DNA from 2 places in the Streptomyces sp. NPDC002588 genome. Region 2 is predicted to be linked to the other one. Evidence: riboswitches for the same ligand, from Rfam matches in the RefSeq annotation. Region 2 holds a riboswitch; the other holds the start of a gene.
What was found. Region 2 has a riboswitch for cyclic di-AMP ahead of ABT057_RS42060 (C40 family peptidase). Riboswitches for the same ligand answer to the same signal wherever they lie in the genome.
Positions count from the first base shown of each region.

Region 1: linked by a shared signal. The riboswitch ahead of ABT057_RS34900 (transglycosylase SLT domain-containing protein) and the one ahead of ABT057_RS42060 (C40 family peptidase) in region 2 are both predicted to bind cyclic di-AMP.

Region 1 is NZ_JBEOWF010000038.1:35,125-42,265, reverse strand. Features, by position in the region: gene ABT057_RS34930 (ABC transporter substrate-binding protein) at 1-413, opposite strand, end outside; gene ABT057_RS34925 (4Fe-4S dicluster domain-containing protein) at 429-656, opposite strand; gene ABT057_RS34920 (GntR family transcriptional regulator) at 775-1,563, opposite strand; gene ABT057_RS34915 (M56 family metallopeptidase) at 1,770-2,708, opposite strand; gene fahA (fumarylacetoacetase) at 2,830-4,044, opposite strand; gene ABT057_RS34905 (HAD family hydrolase) at 4,622-5,458, shown strand; gene ABT057_RS34900 (transglycosylase SLT domain-containing protein) at 5,482-5,961, opposite strand; cyclic di-AMP (ydaO/yuaA leader) riboswitch at 5,983-6,111, opposite strand; gene ABT057_RS34895 (polyprenyl synthetase family protein) at 6,630-7,141, shown strand, end outside.
Region 2 is NZ_JBEOWF010000055.1:47,689-54,829, reverse strand. Features, by position in the region: gene ABT057_RS42070 (M23 family metallopeptidase) at 1-1,333, shown strand, start outside; gene pcrA (DNA helicase PcrA) at 1,407-3,926, opposite strand; cyclic di-AMP (ydaO/yuaA leader) riboswitch at 4,158-4,331, shown strand; gene ABT057_RS42060 (C40 family peptidase) at 4,340-5,497, shown strand; gene ABT057_RS42055 (tellurite resistance/C4-dicarboxylate transporter family protein) at 5,591-6,565, shown strand; gene ABT057_RS42050 (hypothetical protein) at 6,543-6,896, opposite strand.

The DNA.
Region 1 (7,141 bases), on a different contig from region 2:
GGCGCGGTGACGATGGTGTTGAGGCCGCCGCGGAGGTTGTAGCCGGTGACCGAGACAAGGTGCGTGGGCTTGCCCAGCTGCTTGCCCCGGGCCGCGTTGATGAGCAGCGGGAAGTCGCCCATCGAACCGATGTCGATCTTCCCGGCGGTCATCTGGGCGGTGATGGGGGCGCCGGTGGCGTAGTCCTGCCAGTCGACCTTGTAGGTGTGGCCGTCGTGGAGCGAGTTCAGCTGCTTCTCGAAGGAGCCGAGGGAGCGCAGCAGGGTTCCGGCGGTGACCGTGTTGATGGTCTTGGACTGGTAGCCGACGGTGACGGTGACCGTGGAGCCGTCACCGGCCTCGGCGCTGCCGCCGCAGGCGGTGAGCGGAAGGAGAAGGAGGGCGGCGGACGCGGCGACCGCTTTGGGTTTCATCGGGGGTTCTGCCTTTCACCGGAGCAGGTAGGGCATGTTGACCGTGACGGCTCCGGTGGGACAGCGGGCCGCGCACGGGCCGCAGTACCAGCACTCGTCGACGTGCATGTACGCCTTGCCGTTGCTCTCGTCGATGGCGAGGGAGTCCAGCGGGCACATGTCCACACAGAGCGTGCAGCCGTCGATGCACTTCGACTCGTCGATGGTCACGGGCACGTCGGCCCGCTGGGGCGTCAGCGGCATGGCGGTCTCCAGAAAAATCCTGAGAAACGGAGAGAAATCCTGCGCGGCAGTGAACCGATGGGGCCCTGCCGAACGATGAAGGGGTGAAGGGCGCGGGGAGAGGAGGGGGAAAGGCGGGTCAGCGGGAGCGGTGCAGCAGGCCGCTCATTGAGATGCGGTCGCCGCGGAAGCGGATGAACTCCAGGTCGACCGGGCGCCCGTCGGCGAGATGCGTGAGGCGTTCCAGCATCAGGACGGCGGCGCCGCGCGGGGCCTCCAGTACGGCGGCGGAGTTGGCGTCCGCGTTCACCGCCTCGAGGGTGATCTCGGCGTGGCCGAGGCGCTGGCCGGTGATGGCTTCCAGGAGGCGGAAGACGTCGGTGTTCTCCAGGTCGGCGCCGAGCAGGGCGGTGCCGATGTCGAGCGGGATGTAGGTGAGGTCCAGAGAGAGGGGGAGCCCGTTGAGACGGCGCAGTCGTTCGATGTACAGCACGTCGGCGCCCGGTGGTACCCGGAGGCGGTCGGCGACCGGGGCGGGCGCGGCGACGGGGCCCATGGTGCGGACCTCGTTGGTGACGCGTCCGTGTTCGTGCAGGGTTTCGGCCAGACCCATCAGCCGGTCCAGGCCGTGCGGGTACTTCTGGGCGACGACCACGGTGCCGACGCCCGGCAGTCGTTCCACCAGTCCTTCGGCGCGCAGTAGATCGAGGGCCTGGCGCACGGTGTTGCGGGAGGCCCGGTATTCGGTGGCAAGGGTCGACTCGTGCGGAAGCGAACCGTCCGGGAACGCGTCGCTCAGCAGTTGGCGGCGGAGCAGGTCGGCGAGCTGGCGGGCCCGGTCGGCACGCAGTCGACGGCGCGCGCGGTGGGCGGCGACGGTGGTCGCGCCTTGTCCGGCGTGGTCGCGGATGCGGTCGGTGGGCGGCATGTCGGGAACCATAGCTATCCGGTCGGGATAGTGGTGTTGCGGCAGTGTTGCGCCAGTCTCCGAACCGTCAGATACCGCGCTGACCTGCGGTTCCTCTGAACGGGCAGCAAGATCTGCCACCGTCCTGCCGACTGGCGGACCGACAGCTGTGCCGTCCCGTGGCTCCAGGTGCTCCGGCATGACCGGCGATGCCTAGTGCCGCGGCACTAGGAGAGCGCCGACAGGCCGGGCGCGAAGGCGATCAGCAGCGGGAGCAGAGGGACCAGGCCGGCGACGGCCGTGGTCAGGGCACGGTGCCTGCGGCCCAGACGGGGCGGCGGCTCGAGGAGACGGTCGACGCGTTCGCCCAGGAGGCGGTGGCTGGAGGCGCAGGACAGGACGCCCCGGTGCTGGTTCAGCTCGATCAGGGCCAGGGCGGTGGTCAGGTGGCCGCAGCGGCGCGAGGCGCTGTCGTCGGCGGCGAGTTCGACCAGGCGGTGGGTCTGGTCGCAGAAATGGGAGAAGAGCGGAATGCGGGGGAATCCGGTGGCCAGGGCGGTCGAGAGGTGCAGGAGCCAGTCGTGGTGGGCGCGGGCGTGGCCGCGCTCATGGGTGAGGACGGCGTCCAATTGGTGGGCGGTGAGGCGGTGCAGGGCCCCGGTGGTGACGATCAGCTGGGGCGGGTGGCCCGGCAGCCACCAGGCGTCGGGGTACTCGTCCTCCAGCACCAGCAGCGGGCCGCGCGCCGAGGGCAGGCCGGCGGGCAGGTCCGGAGCGCGTTCCCGCAGGTGGGCGCGGGCTTGGCCGCGGCGTCGGCGGGCGTCGACGAGTTCGCGGGCCAGCATGGCGGTGGTCCAGGCGGCCCCGCAGGCCAGCAGCAGGGTCAGGGCGGTCGCCCAGGGTGGAGCGGCGGAGAGGTCGTACGCCTCGGTGACCTCGGTCGGTGCGGGAGCGAAGACCTGGGTGCGGACGGTGTGGAAGACGGCGGCGGCACCGAGCGTCAGCGCCGTCAGGCAGCACAGCAGGACCGTGGCGACCAGGCACTGCCACACCCACAGTGCCACCACCGGCTCCCGCTCGGGCCACTCGGCCCGGGTGAGCGCACGCGGGACCGGCACGGCGGCCGTCACGGCGACGGCGCTCAGCAGGAGCAGGCAGACAGTCATGCCACGGGTTCCCGGATCGTGGTCGGAGGCGGCGCATCGGGGGCGGGACGGGTCAGGAACCCGAACCGTCCGTCGCCGCCAGTATGACGGCGACGGACGTGGAAGTCAGGGCTCGCGCCGGTCAGCTTCCCGCGACCACACGTCCCCGCACCTCCCCGAGCCCCACTCGCAGGCCGTCCGGACCGGGCGCCCACGCCGACAGGGTGACCTCGTCGCCGTCCTCGAGGAAAGTCCGCTTGCCGCCAGGGAGGTCCAGCGGGTCGCGGCCGTTCCAGGTCAGTTCCAGGAGGGAGCCGCGCTGGTGCTCGGCGGGGCCGCTGACCGTGCCCGAGCCGTACAGGTCGCCGGTCCGCAGAGAGGCGCCGTTGACGGTCAGGTGGGCGAGCTGCTGGGCGGCGGTCCAGTACATGGTGGAGAAGGGCGGCTCGGCGACGACCTGGCCGTTGAGGGCGACGGAGATGCGCAGGTCGTAGCCGGCGGGCTCGGTGGCGGAGTCGTCCAGGTAGGGCAGCAGGGGGTGGGTGCGCCGCGGAGGTGCCACCCGGGCTTCCTCCAGGGCTTCCAGCGGGGTGATCCAGGCCGAGACGGAGGTGGCGAAGGACTTGGCCAGGAAGGGGCCGAGGGGGACGTACTCCCAGGCCTGGATGTCGCGGGCCGACCAGTCGTTGAGCAGGCACAGCCCGAAGACGTGTTCGCGGAAGTCGGCCAGCGCGACCGGGTGGCCGTGCCGCGAGGGAGCGCCCACCACGAAGCCGACCTCGGCCTCGATGTCGAGTCGCGCGGACGGGCCGAAGACCGGGGCGGGGTCGGCGGGGGTCTTGCGCTGGCCCGAGGGGCGGACGACGTCGGTGCCGGAGACGACGACCGTGCCGGCCCGGCCGTGGTAGCCGATGGGCAGGTGCTTCCAGTTGGGCAGAAGGGTGTCCCCGGCGTCGGGGCGGAAGATCGAGCCCGCGTTCCGGGCGTGGTGCTCGGAGGAGTAGAAGTCGACGTAGTCGGCGACCTCGAAGGGGAGGTGCAGGGCCACCGAGGGGAGCGGGTGGAGGAGCGGTTCGAGGGTGGTGCGGTGGGCGGGGTCGGTGACCGCGTCCGTGAGCGTGCGGCGGACCTCCGACCAGGTGGTGCGGCCCGCGGCCAGCAGGGGGTTGAGGGTCGGCCGGGCGAGCAGGGCGGCGTGCGGCGAGCCGAGCGCCTGGGCCGCGGCACCGGCGTCCAGGACCTGGTCGCCGAGCCGGACGCCGACGGTGCGGTCCGCCGAGCCGGGGAGCGAGAAGACGCCGTACGGAAGGTTGTGCGGACCGAAGGGATCGCCCTCGGGGATGTCGAAGGGGGGCATGGGGTGCTGCCTCGCTTTCGTACGCTCGGTCGTGCGTTCTGTCATCTGCTCGGTCCCGCGCTCGGCCACCTGCCCGGGCATGCGTTCGGTCGCGCGTTCGGTCATGTGCTCGGTCGTGTGCTCGGGCGGGCGGTCTCTCGTGCTCGCCGGGCACACGCCTGGACCCTGCCGACGGCGCGGGGGACCGCGGCACACGTTACGGCTGACCTGGCCGGAGCGGCACGGCACAGGCCGGGGCGGCTCAGTTCGGCCGCTGTTCTCCGCTTCCGCCCGTCACCGGAAGATGCCACCGGTCAACGACGACGTGATCTTCTTCGTGGTGTTCGCGGCAGGCCGCAGGCCCGTGCCGAACGGGGCGTTCGGTGGGCGGCGGAGCATATGGTCGCCAACCGGTGCAGAGGCCTTCAACCGGTCTGCACCCGGCGATGCGGCGGAAAACTGTTTCTCGAACCTCTGGTCAACCCTGTTCAACAGCGATCGGTCAACAAAAGAAGGGGAGTTGGCAGAAGAGGACCGGACTCCGTCCTGGTCCGGTTCACGTCGAGTCCGGCGGGTGCGGGATCCGTATTCTCTGATCATGGCCGCACCCACCGCATATGCCGAGCGCACCCCGTACGCCGTCCCGTACTCCCTCATCGCCACCGACCTGGACGGAACGCTGCTCCGCGGCGACGACACCTTCTCCGACCGGTCGCTCGACGCGCTCGCGCGGGTGGCGTACGCCGGTGCGCGCCACCTCGTGGTGACGGGCCGGCCGGCCCCACGGGTACGGCCGCTGCTCGACCGCCTGCACAGCAGGGGGCTCGCGGTGTGCGGACAGGGCGCGCAGTTGTACGACGCCGGCGCGGACCGTCTGCTGTGGTCGGTCACCCTGGACCGGGAACTCGCGGAGACCGCCCTCGGCAAGATCGAGGCCGAGGTCGGGCAGCTGTACGCGGCCGTCGACCAGGACGGAGTCGACGGGCTGACGCTCATCGAGCCCGGCTACCGGATGCCGCATCCGACGCTGCCCGCGCTGCGCGTCGAGCGGCGCGACGACCTGTGGTGCGAGCCGATCAGCAAGGTGCTGTTGCGTCACCCCACCCTCTCCGACGACGAGCTGGCGTCGACGGCCCGCGCGGTGGTCGGTTCGCTGGCCACGGTCACCATGTCGGGGCCGGGCACGGTGGAGCTGCAGCCGTGCGGGGTCACCAAGGCGACGGGGCTGGCCCTGGCCGCCGAGCATCTGGGCCTCAGGCCCGAGGACACCATGGCCTTCGGGGACATGCCCAACGACATCCCGATGTTCGACTGGGCCGCCCACGGGGTCGCGATGGCCAACGCGCATCCGGAGCTGAAGGCGGTGGCCGACGAGGTGACGACGTCGAACGAGGACGACGGCGTGGCCGTCGTCCTCGAACGTCTCTGTCCGTGAGTCCGGATCCTGAGCCGGGCCGGTCAGTACGCGCCGAAGACGTTGTCGATCGAGCCGTACCGGGCGGCCGCGTAGTTGCAGGCGGCGGTGATGTTCGCGACCGGGTCGTAGGGGTCCCACGACGTGCCGTCCACGTGGTAGGCCCGGAAGGTCGGGTCGATGACCTGGAGCAGGCCCTTGGAGGGGGTGCCGGCGGCCGCGTTCGAGTCCCACAGGTTGATGGCGTTCGGGTTGCCGGACGACTCCCGTATGACATTGCGGTAGATGCCGTTGTAGGTGCCCGGAATCCCCTTCTGGGCCATGATCGCGAGGGACTCGCGGATCCAGCCGTCGAGGTTGTTGGCGTACCCGGCGGTCGTGGTGGCCGCCGCGGTCGCCGGCGTGGCGGAGGCGGTGGTGGCGCCGATGAGCGGGAGGGCGAGCACGGCGGCGCCGGTGGCGGCGACGGCGAGCGTGCGGGCGAGGCGGCGGGGGGTGCGGCCGGGCTGACCGGCAGCGGACATGGAAGGCATGGCAGGCATGGCGAAGTTCCTCTCCGTCGCCTGCGAGGTGAGCTGTCGGGTTCGGGCGGGAGCTGCCCGGCCGCGTCCGTGAGGACGCGACTTCACCCCGAGCCGCCCCGGACGTCGTCAGACGTCCGGCACGGCGACTTACCTGGTTCCCCCGCTCCTGCCGTGGCGTTCTCGGTGGGTGTCCGGGCGGCGGCAGGATTCGGCGTTCCGCTGGACAGGCCGGGAACGTATGCGAGAGCACATGTCCGGAACAAGTAGCAGATTCATAGATCAACCCTATTGACCTTGGTCTGTGAACTATGGGGTACTTGATCCTTTGTGGATGCAAAGCCTTCAACTCGCTTGAGAGGGGCGAGGGATCGGGTAGGGGTTCGGGTGGCGCCGAGGTCGAACCCGTGAGGCGTGGGAAGTGAGCCAACTCACCGGCTTCCGCAAGACGGGTGAATCGGGCAATGGTCGCAAGAAGTAATTAAAAGGGTGTGTTTTGTTCGTATGGGCCGATCAGGAAAACGCGCCCGTTGATCCGATACCGCCCGGGCTGTAACCGTGGGGGCTCGCGGTGATCGAAAGGTGACCGGATACGCTGACTTGAGTGAGCGCAGAGACCTATCGACAAACCGCGTAATCGCCAGTAGACACCAGCAGACAGGAGACCCCTCGTGACCGTCGTCGAGCCGTTCGGGCTGAGCGTGCGGGACCAGGCTCTGGAAGCCGATGTCCAGGCCGGATTGGCGGCTGTCGAGGAAGGCTTGCTCGAGGCCACCAAGAGTGAGGTGCCGTTCATCACCGAGGCCGCCCAGCACCTGCTGCGGGCCGGCGGGAAGCGGTTCAGGCCGCTGCTCGTGATGCTCGCGGCGCGCTTCGGTGACCCGTACGCGCCGGGGGTCGTGCCGTCGGCGGTCGTCGTGGAGCTCACCCATCTGGCGACCCTCTACCACGACGACGTGATGGACGAGGCGGCCGTGCGGCGCGGGGTGCCCAGTGCGAACGCCCGCTGGGGCAACTCGCTCGCGGTACTCACCGGCGACTTCCTCTTCGCGCGCGCCTCGCACATCCTCGCCGACCTCGGTCCGGAGGCGGTGCGGGTCCAGGCGGAGGCGTTCGAGCGGCTGGTCACGGGTCAGATCCTGGAGACGGCGGGCCCGGTCGACGGCCGCGACCCGGTCGACCA
Region 2 (7,141 bases):
CACCGGCGCGTACGACGACACGCAGTGGAGCACCGGCGCCCACGCGACCACGCTGGACACCGGCGGTCACCAGTTCCACGACACGGGCGGCCACCACACCCTGAACCACGACCCGTACGCGGCCCAGCACCACGCCGTCTACGACTCGGGTGCCTACGACACGACCGGCTGGCCGACCGACCAACAGCAGTACCTGTCGGCCGTCCCGTCCCAGCCCGGCGCGCCCGACACCAGCGGCCACTGGGACGCGAACGCCTGGCTGCAGCCCGACCAGTCCGGCGGGCCGGCCGACCGGACCCAGCACTGGGAATGGGGCACGCAGGCCTTCGACACCGGCGCCTACGACGCCACCCAGTGGAACTCCGACGGCGGCGAGACCGGCTCCGCGTCCGACGAGTACGGGCAGTCGGCCGAGATCCCCTTCGACCAGCAGGCCGCCGCAGCCTTCGAGACCGTCGGACCCGACGAACAGCCGGGCGACGGCGGCGAGCCGGCCGCCACCGGTGAGCTCGCGGCCGTGGACCTGCCCCTGCTGGACGGCCAGGAGGAGGTCCCCCCGGCCCCCACCCGCGCCGCCGCCCGGGCCGCGAACCGTTCCCGCCGCCGTACGCCCGCCAGGCGCTCCGCGCTGCTGACCGTGGCCGTGCCCTCCGCGTGCGTGATGGGCGTCGCCGGGATCGCCGCAGCTTCCGTCGGCACCCTGACCGGCGGCGACAGCGACAAGGACACGACGGCATCCGCCTCGGACGCGCAGGCGGTGAAACCGTCAGCCGCCAACAACAAGCTGGACTCCCAGCTCGACACCCTCAGCGCCGAGGCCGACGACTTCGCCGACCGGGCCAGCCGGACGCAGGAGCGCATCGACCTCAAGGCACAGCAGGAGGCCGAGCAGAAGAAGGCGGCGGCGGAGGCGGCCCGCAAGGAACGGCTGCGCCCCAAGTACGCCCTCCCGGTCGCCCAGCGCGGACTGAGCGCCTACTTCGGCCAGGCCGGCGTCAACTGGATGTCCCAGCACACCGGCATCGACTTCCCCGTGTCGTACGGCACGACGGTGATGGCGGCGACCGACGGCACCGTACGGACACAGTGGAACAGCGCCTACGGCAACATGCTGATATTGACGGCGAAGGACGGCACGGAGACCTGGTACTGCCACCTCTCCAGCTACCGCGTCGCCTCCGGCACGACGGTGAAGGCCGGCGAGCCGGTGGCGTACTCCGGGAACTCCGGCAACTCCACCGGCCCGCATCTGCACTTCGAGGTCCGGCCGGCCGGCGGCTCGCCGATAGACCCGCTGCCGTGGCTGCGCAGCCACGGGCTCGACCCGACGTGACCCGGCCCGCCTCGCCCTGAGCCCCCGCCCTCGAAGCGGGGGCTCACTTCATGCGGTCACAGCCTTCATGCGGTCACAGTTTCTCCACCGGCGCGTACCGCAGCAGCAGCCGCTTCGGCTTGGTGTCGCCGAAGTCGATCGTCGCTTCCGCGTTCGCCCCCGTGCCGTTCACTCCGACGACCGTGCCGAGCCCGAACTGGTCGTGGGTGACGCGGTCGCCGACGGCGAGTGAGACCACCGGCTTCTCCGCCGTCGCCCGGCGGGTCGCGAAACCCGAGGCACCGGCCGCCGAGGAGCGCGAACGGGAGGACGAGAGCGACGCCGCCACCCCGGAGACGGGACCGGAGGACACCGGCGCGGTCGCCCCGGTCCGCTTCCAGTCCACATGCGTCGCCGGGATCTCCTCCAGGAACCGGGAGGGCGGGTTGTACGACGGCTGCCCCCAGGCGCTGCGCAGCGACGACCGGGTGAGATACAGCCGCTCACGCGCGCGGGTGATGCCGACGTACGCGAGCCGGCGCTCCTCCTCCAGTTCCTTCGTCTGGCCGAGGGCGCGCATGTGCGGAAAGACGCCGTCCTCCATGCCGGTGAGGAAGACGACCGGGAACTCCAGGCCCTTGGCGGTGTGCAGGGTCATCAGGGTGATGACTCCGGAGCCTTCCTCGTCCTCGTCGGGGATCTGGTCTGAGTCGGCGACGAGCGCGACCCGCTCCAGGAAGGCGGCCAGTCCGGCCGGCGTCTCGTCCTCCCCGGTCTCCTGCTCGAACTCCAGGGCCACGGCGGCGAGTTCCTGGAGGTTCTCGATCCGGGTCTCGTCCTGCGGGTCGGTGGAGGCCTGCAACTCGGCGAGGTAGCCGGTGCGTTCGAGCACCGCCTCCAGGACCGTCGCCGGACCCGCACCCGACTCGACGATCGTGCGCAGCTCCTCCATCAGCACGTTGAACCGCTTCACGGCGTTGGTGGACCGCGCGGCCATGCCGTACGCCTCGTCGACCCGCTTGAGCGCCTGCGGGAAGCTGATCTTCTCCCGCTGGGAGAGGGCGTCGATCATCGCCTCGGCCCGCTCGCCGATGCCGCGCTTGGGCACGTTGAGGATCCGGCGCAGCGGGACGGAGTCCTCCGGGTTGGCGAGGACACGCAGGTAGGCCAGGACGTCCCGGACCTCCTTGCGCTCGTAGAAGCGGACTCCGCCGACGACCTTGTAGGGCAGGCCGACCCGGATGAAGACCTCTTCGAAGACACGGGACTGGGCGTTGGTGCGGTAGAAGACGGCGACGTCACCGGCCTTCGCGTCACCCGCGTCGGTCAGTCGGTCTATCTCGTCGGCGACGAACTGCGCCTCGTCATGCTCGGTGTCGGCGACGTAGCCGGTGATGCGGGCGCCCGCGCCCGCGTTGGTCCACAGGTTCTTGGGGCGGCGCGACTCGTTGCGCTCGATGACCGCGTTGGCGGCCGACAGGATCGTCTGCGTGGAGCGGTAGTTCTGCTCCAGGAGGATCGTCGTCGCGTCCGGGTAGTCCTCCTCGAACTGGAGGATGTTGCGGATCGTCGCACCCCGGAAGGCGTAGATCGACTGGTCGGCGTCACCCACGACACACAGCTCGGCCGGCGTCACGTCGTACTCGCTCGGCGGTACGTCGACGGGGTGCTCGGCGGTGCCGACCAGCTCCCTGACCAGGGCGTACTGGGCGTGGTTGGTGTCCTGGTACTCGTCGACCATGACATGGCGGAAGCGGCGGCGGTAGTGCTCGGCGACGTCAGGGAAGGCACGCAGCAGGTTGACCGTCGTCATGATCAGGTCGTCGAAGTCGAGGGCGTTCGCCTCGCGCAGCCGTGACTGGTACATGGCGTAGGCCTGGGCGAGGGTCTTCTCGAAGCCGTCGGTGGCCTGTGCGGCGAAGTCCTCCTCGTCGATCAGCTCGTTCTTCAGGTTGCTGATCTTGGCGCTGAAGGACTTGGGCGGGTAGCGCTTGGGGTCGAGGTCCAGGTCGCGGCAGACCAGGGCCATCAGGCGCTTGGAGTCCGCGGCGTCGTAGATCGAGAAGGAGGACGTGAAGCCGAGCTTCTTCGACTCGCGCCTGAGGATCCGCACGCACGCGCTGTGGAAGGTCATCACCCACATCGCGTTCGCCCGCGGGCCCACGAGCTGCTCGACGCGCTCCTTCATCTCGCCCGCGGCCTTGTTGGTGAAGGTGATCGCGAGGATCTGGCCGGGGTGGACATGGCGCTCGGCGAGCAGGTGGGCGATGCGGTGGGTGAGCACGCGGGTCTTGCCGGAGCCGGCGCCGGCGACGATGAGCAGGGGGGTGCCGGCGTGGACGACGGCCGCGCGCTGGTTGTCGTTGAGCCCCTCGAGGAGCGCCGCCGCGTCGACCACCGGGCGGGGGGCGCCGTCGCGGTAGTAGGCGTCCCGGTCGCCGGCGTCCGGGTGGTGGGCGGTCCCGCCGGGAGGCACGTCGAACTTCCCGCCGAACAGATCGTCCGGAACCGGCTCCGGTCCGTGATCGTCCTCGGGCGGCGGCGGGGGTTCCTCCTCATGGGCACGGGGGCCCTGGAGGTCCGCCAGGAAGCTGTCGTCAAAGAGGCTGCTCATCGCTCTCCGAGTCTAGGGTGCCCCACCGACAACGCGCCGCCCTCCCCGGAACATCCCCGCTCTCACCTTCCGGGGCGGAGATATCACAGCACGTGATCTCGCGTGCGGTCTTCGCTCAAGGTCACGAAAATGTATCGGGCATATCGCCCATCAACCTTCACAGAGGCCACACCAGTTGGCTACCGTGCCGGGCAGGCCAAACGGATCCCCACCGGCGAACCTCGCCGGGCCGCACGGCCTCCGCCGAGTCCGGTGCGCCCCCTGTGCGGCAGCCGGAGCCGGGGACCCACCGAACCTCTGGGGTGAATCGGCCCGACTCCCCTCCCGGGAAGGGCCGTAGGGCGCCCTTCCGAACCATCCGCCCGAACCCGACAGCTAACCCGGTAGGCGGATGATGGAAGGAGTCGCCTCCCTTGGCGTCGCAGCACCGCAAGCCGCGCTTCCCCGGCACCCGCGTGGCAGGCATCCGCACGCCCGCCCTCGCCACCGCCGCCCTCACGTCCGTGGCCCTGCTCTCCCAGTCGGCGAACGCCGCCCCGGCCGACGACGGCAAGCCGAGCCTGGAGGAGGTGGAGAAGAAGGTCGACGACCTCTACCGCCAGGCGGAGTCGGCGACCGAGAAGTACAACGCCGCCAAGGAGAAGACGACCAAGGAACGGGGGCGGGTCGACGGCCTCCTCGACGACGTCGCCCGGCGCACCCAGAAGCTCAACGCGGCGCGGGAGGAACTGGGTTCCTTCGCCGCCGCCCAGTACCGCACCGGCGCCTCCGCACCCGACACGGCGACCTTCCTGCTCGCGGACTCCCCGCAGGACTACTTCGACCAGACGCAGCTGATGAGCCGCCTGACCGACCGCCAGAAGGGCGCGGTCGACGACTACGTCACCGAGCAGTCGGCGACGATGAGGAAGCGGCAGGAGGCCGCCGAGAGCCTCGCCGCGCTCACCGACACGCAGAGCGACCTGAAGGCCGCAAAGACGGCCGTCCAGACGAAGCTGAGCGAGGCACGCGAGCTGCTGTCCCGGCTGACCGCCGAGGAGAAGGCGCGGCTGGCGGCGATCGAGAAGGAGAAGCAGGAGGCGGCCGCGCGCAAGGCGGCGGAGCTGGCCCGGCAGCAGGCCGCCGAACAGGCCGCCAAGGAGCAGGAGAGCGCCGCCTCCTCGGACACGTCCGCGTCGTCCTCCTCGTCCTCCGCCGACTCCTCGTCGTACACCACCAAGGCCGAGAAGGCGCTCGCCTTCGCCCGCGCGCAGATCGGCAAGCCGTACGTCTGGGGCGCGACCGGCCCCGACTCCTACGACTGCTCCGGTCTCACCCAGGCCGCCTGGAAGGCCGCGGGTGTCTCCCTCCCGCGCACCACCTACGACCAGGTGAACGCCGGCACCACCGTCTCCCTCGCCGACGCCCGCCCCGGTGACCTGGTCTTCTTCTACGACGACGTCAGCCACGTCGGCATCTACATAGGCAACGGCATGATGATCCACGCCCCGAAGCCGGGCGCGTACGTCCGCGAGGAGTCGATCTACTACGACGGCGAGTCGGGCATCTACAGCGTGGTCCGCCCGGCGTGACGCATGCGCGCGTGCACCACATGGACTGACGCACGCGCGCGTGCCCCCACTCAAGCCGCTCGGCACTAGTGCCGCGGCACTAGCATCGGCCCCATGTCCGCCTCCTCCCCCCTGCGCGCCTGGTGGGCGCGGTGTGCGCCGGCGGCCGGGGCCGCCGTGATGGCCACCGGCATCCTGTCGGTCGGACTGCACCTCGCGGGCTACGAGGCGCTGTCGCGCGTCACGCTGGCGCTGACCGTCGCCGCCTGGCTGGCGCTGGCCGCGGACTTCGCCGTACGGCTGGTGCGGGAGCGCGAACGGTGGCGGGCCGAGGCGGGCACGCCGGGGGCACTGACCGCCGTCGCCGCCACGGCCGTGCTCGGGACCCGTGTGTCGGAACTCGGCCGGCAGCCCCTGGCCGCTGTCTCACTGGCGCTGGCGGCGCTGCTGTGGCCGGTGCTGATGGGGCGCGTCTTGCGGCACTGGGAGCGGCGGATGCCCGGGGCGGTGTTCCTGTGCTGTGTGGCCACGCAGGCGCTCGCCGTGCTGGGGGCGACCCTGGCGGCGGCGGAGACGGCGGCCTGGCTCGCGCACACCGCCCTCGTGCTGTTCTGGCTGGGGCTGGTGCTCTACGCGCTGATGCTGTTCCGGTTCGACTGGCGGCAGATCGCCGAGGGCGCCGGGGATCAGTGGGTGGCGGGCGGGGCGCTCGCCATCTCGGCGCTCGCGGGCGCGAGACTCGTCGCGGCCGACGGCGGCACGCTGTACCTGTGGAACGCCGACGACCGGGGCGCGCTGCGCACGGTGACCGTGACGCTGCTGGTGCTCGCCCTGGGCTGGTACGCGGTCCTGCTCGCCGCCGAGGTCCGGTGGCCGCGGCCGCGCCACGACGTGCGGCGCTGGGCGACGGTGTTCCCGATGGGGATGACGGCGGCGGCCATGCTGTCCGTCGCCGACGCCCTCGGCGTCACCTGGCCGGAAGGGGCCGGGAAGGTGCTGCTGTGGATCGCCGTGGCGGCGTGGCTGGCCGCCTGCGTGGCCGCGTCGGCCACCGCCCGCGCGGCCCTCAGGTCCACAGGACCGCGATGAAGATGTTGGCCACGGTCAGCGCCCCGACCAGCCCGAACAGCGGCTTCTCCACCGTCTCGTCGTCGCGCTTCACATAGACCAGGCCGAGGATCACGATCAGCAGCGCCAGCTTCACGCCGATCTTGATGTTGTTGACGGGCTGGTCGTCCGCCTGGTTGAGGCCGACCAGGATCACGCCGGTGACCAGCATGGTCGCCGCGCCGTGCAGCATCGCAGGGACGAAGCGGGCCGTGCCCTGGCCCATCGCCTTCATCTGCGTGAGGAAGCCGCCCAGCAGCGCGGCGATGCCGATGATGTGCAGGCCGACGAAAAGGTGGATGAGTACGTCCATGAGCCCGGATGCTAATCATCGGGGCATCGGCACCCGACACCGGCCCTCCGGACACCGCCCCGCCACCGCTGACGGGGCATGCATGGGCGTCCCATAGCAGCCCGTCGCACCGAGGTGCCCGGGAAGCGCCGCATCGGTCAGCGCACCACGCGAATCCGACACCCCCGGCCCGGCTTCCTCGGCAGATACGGTCACCCGGCGGTCCGCTCGTGTCATTTCCGCACATCACGTTACCAACCTGACAC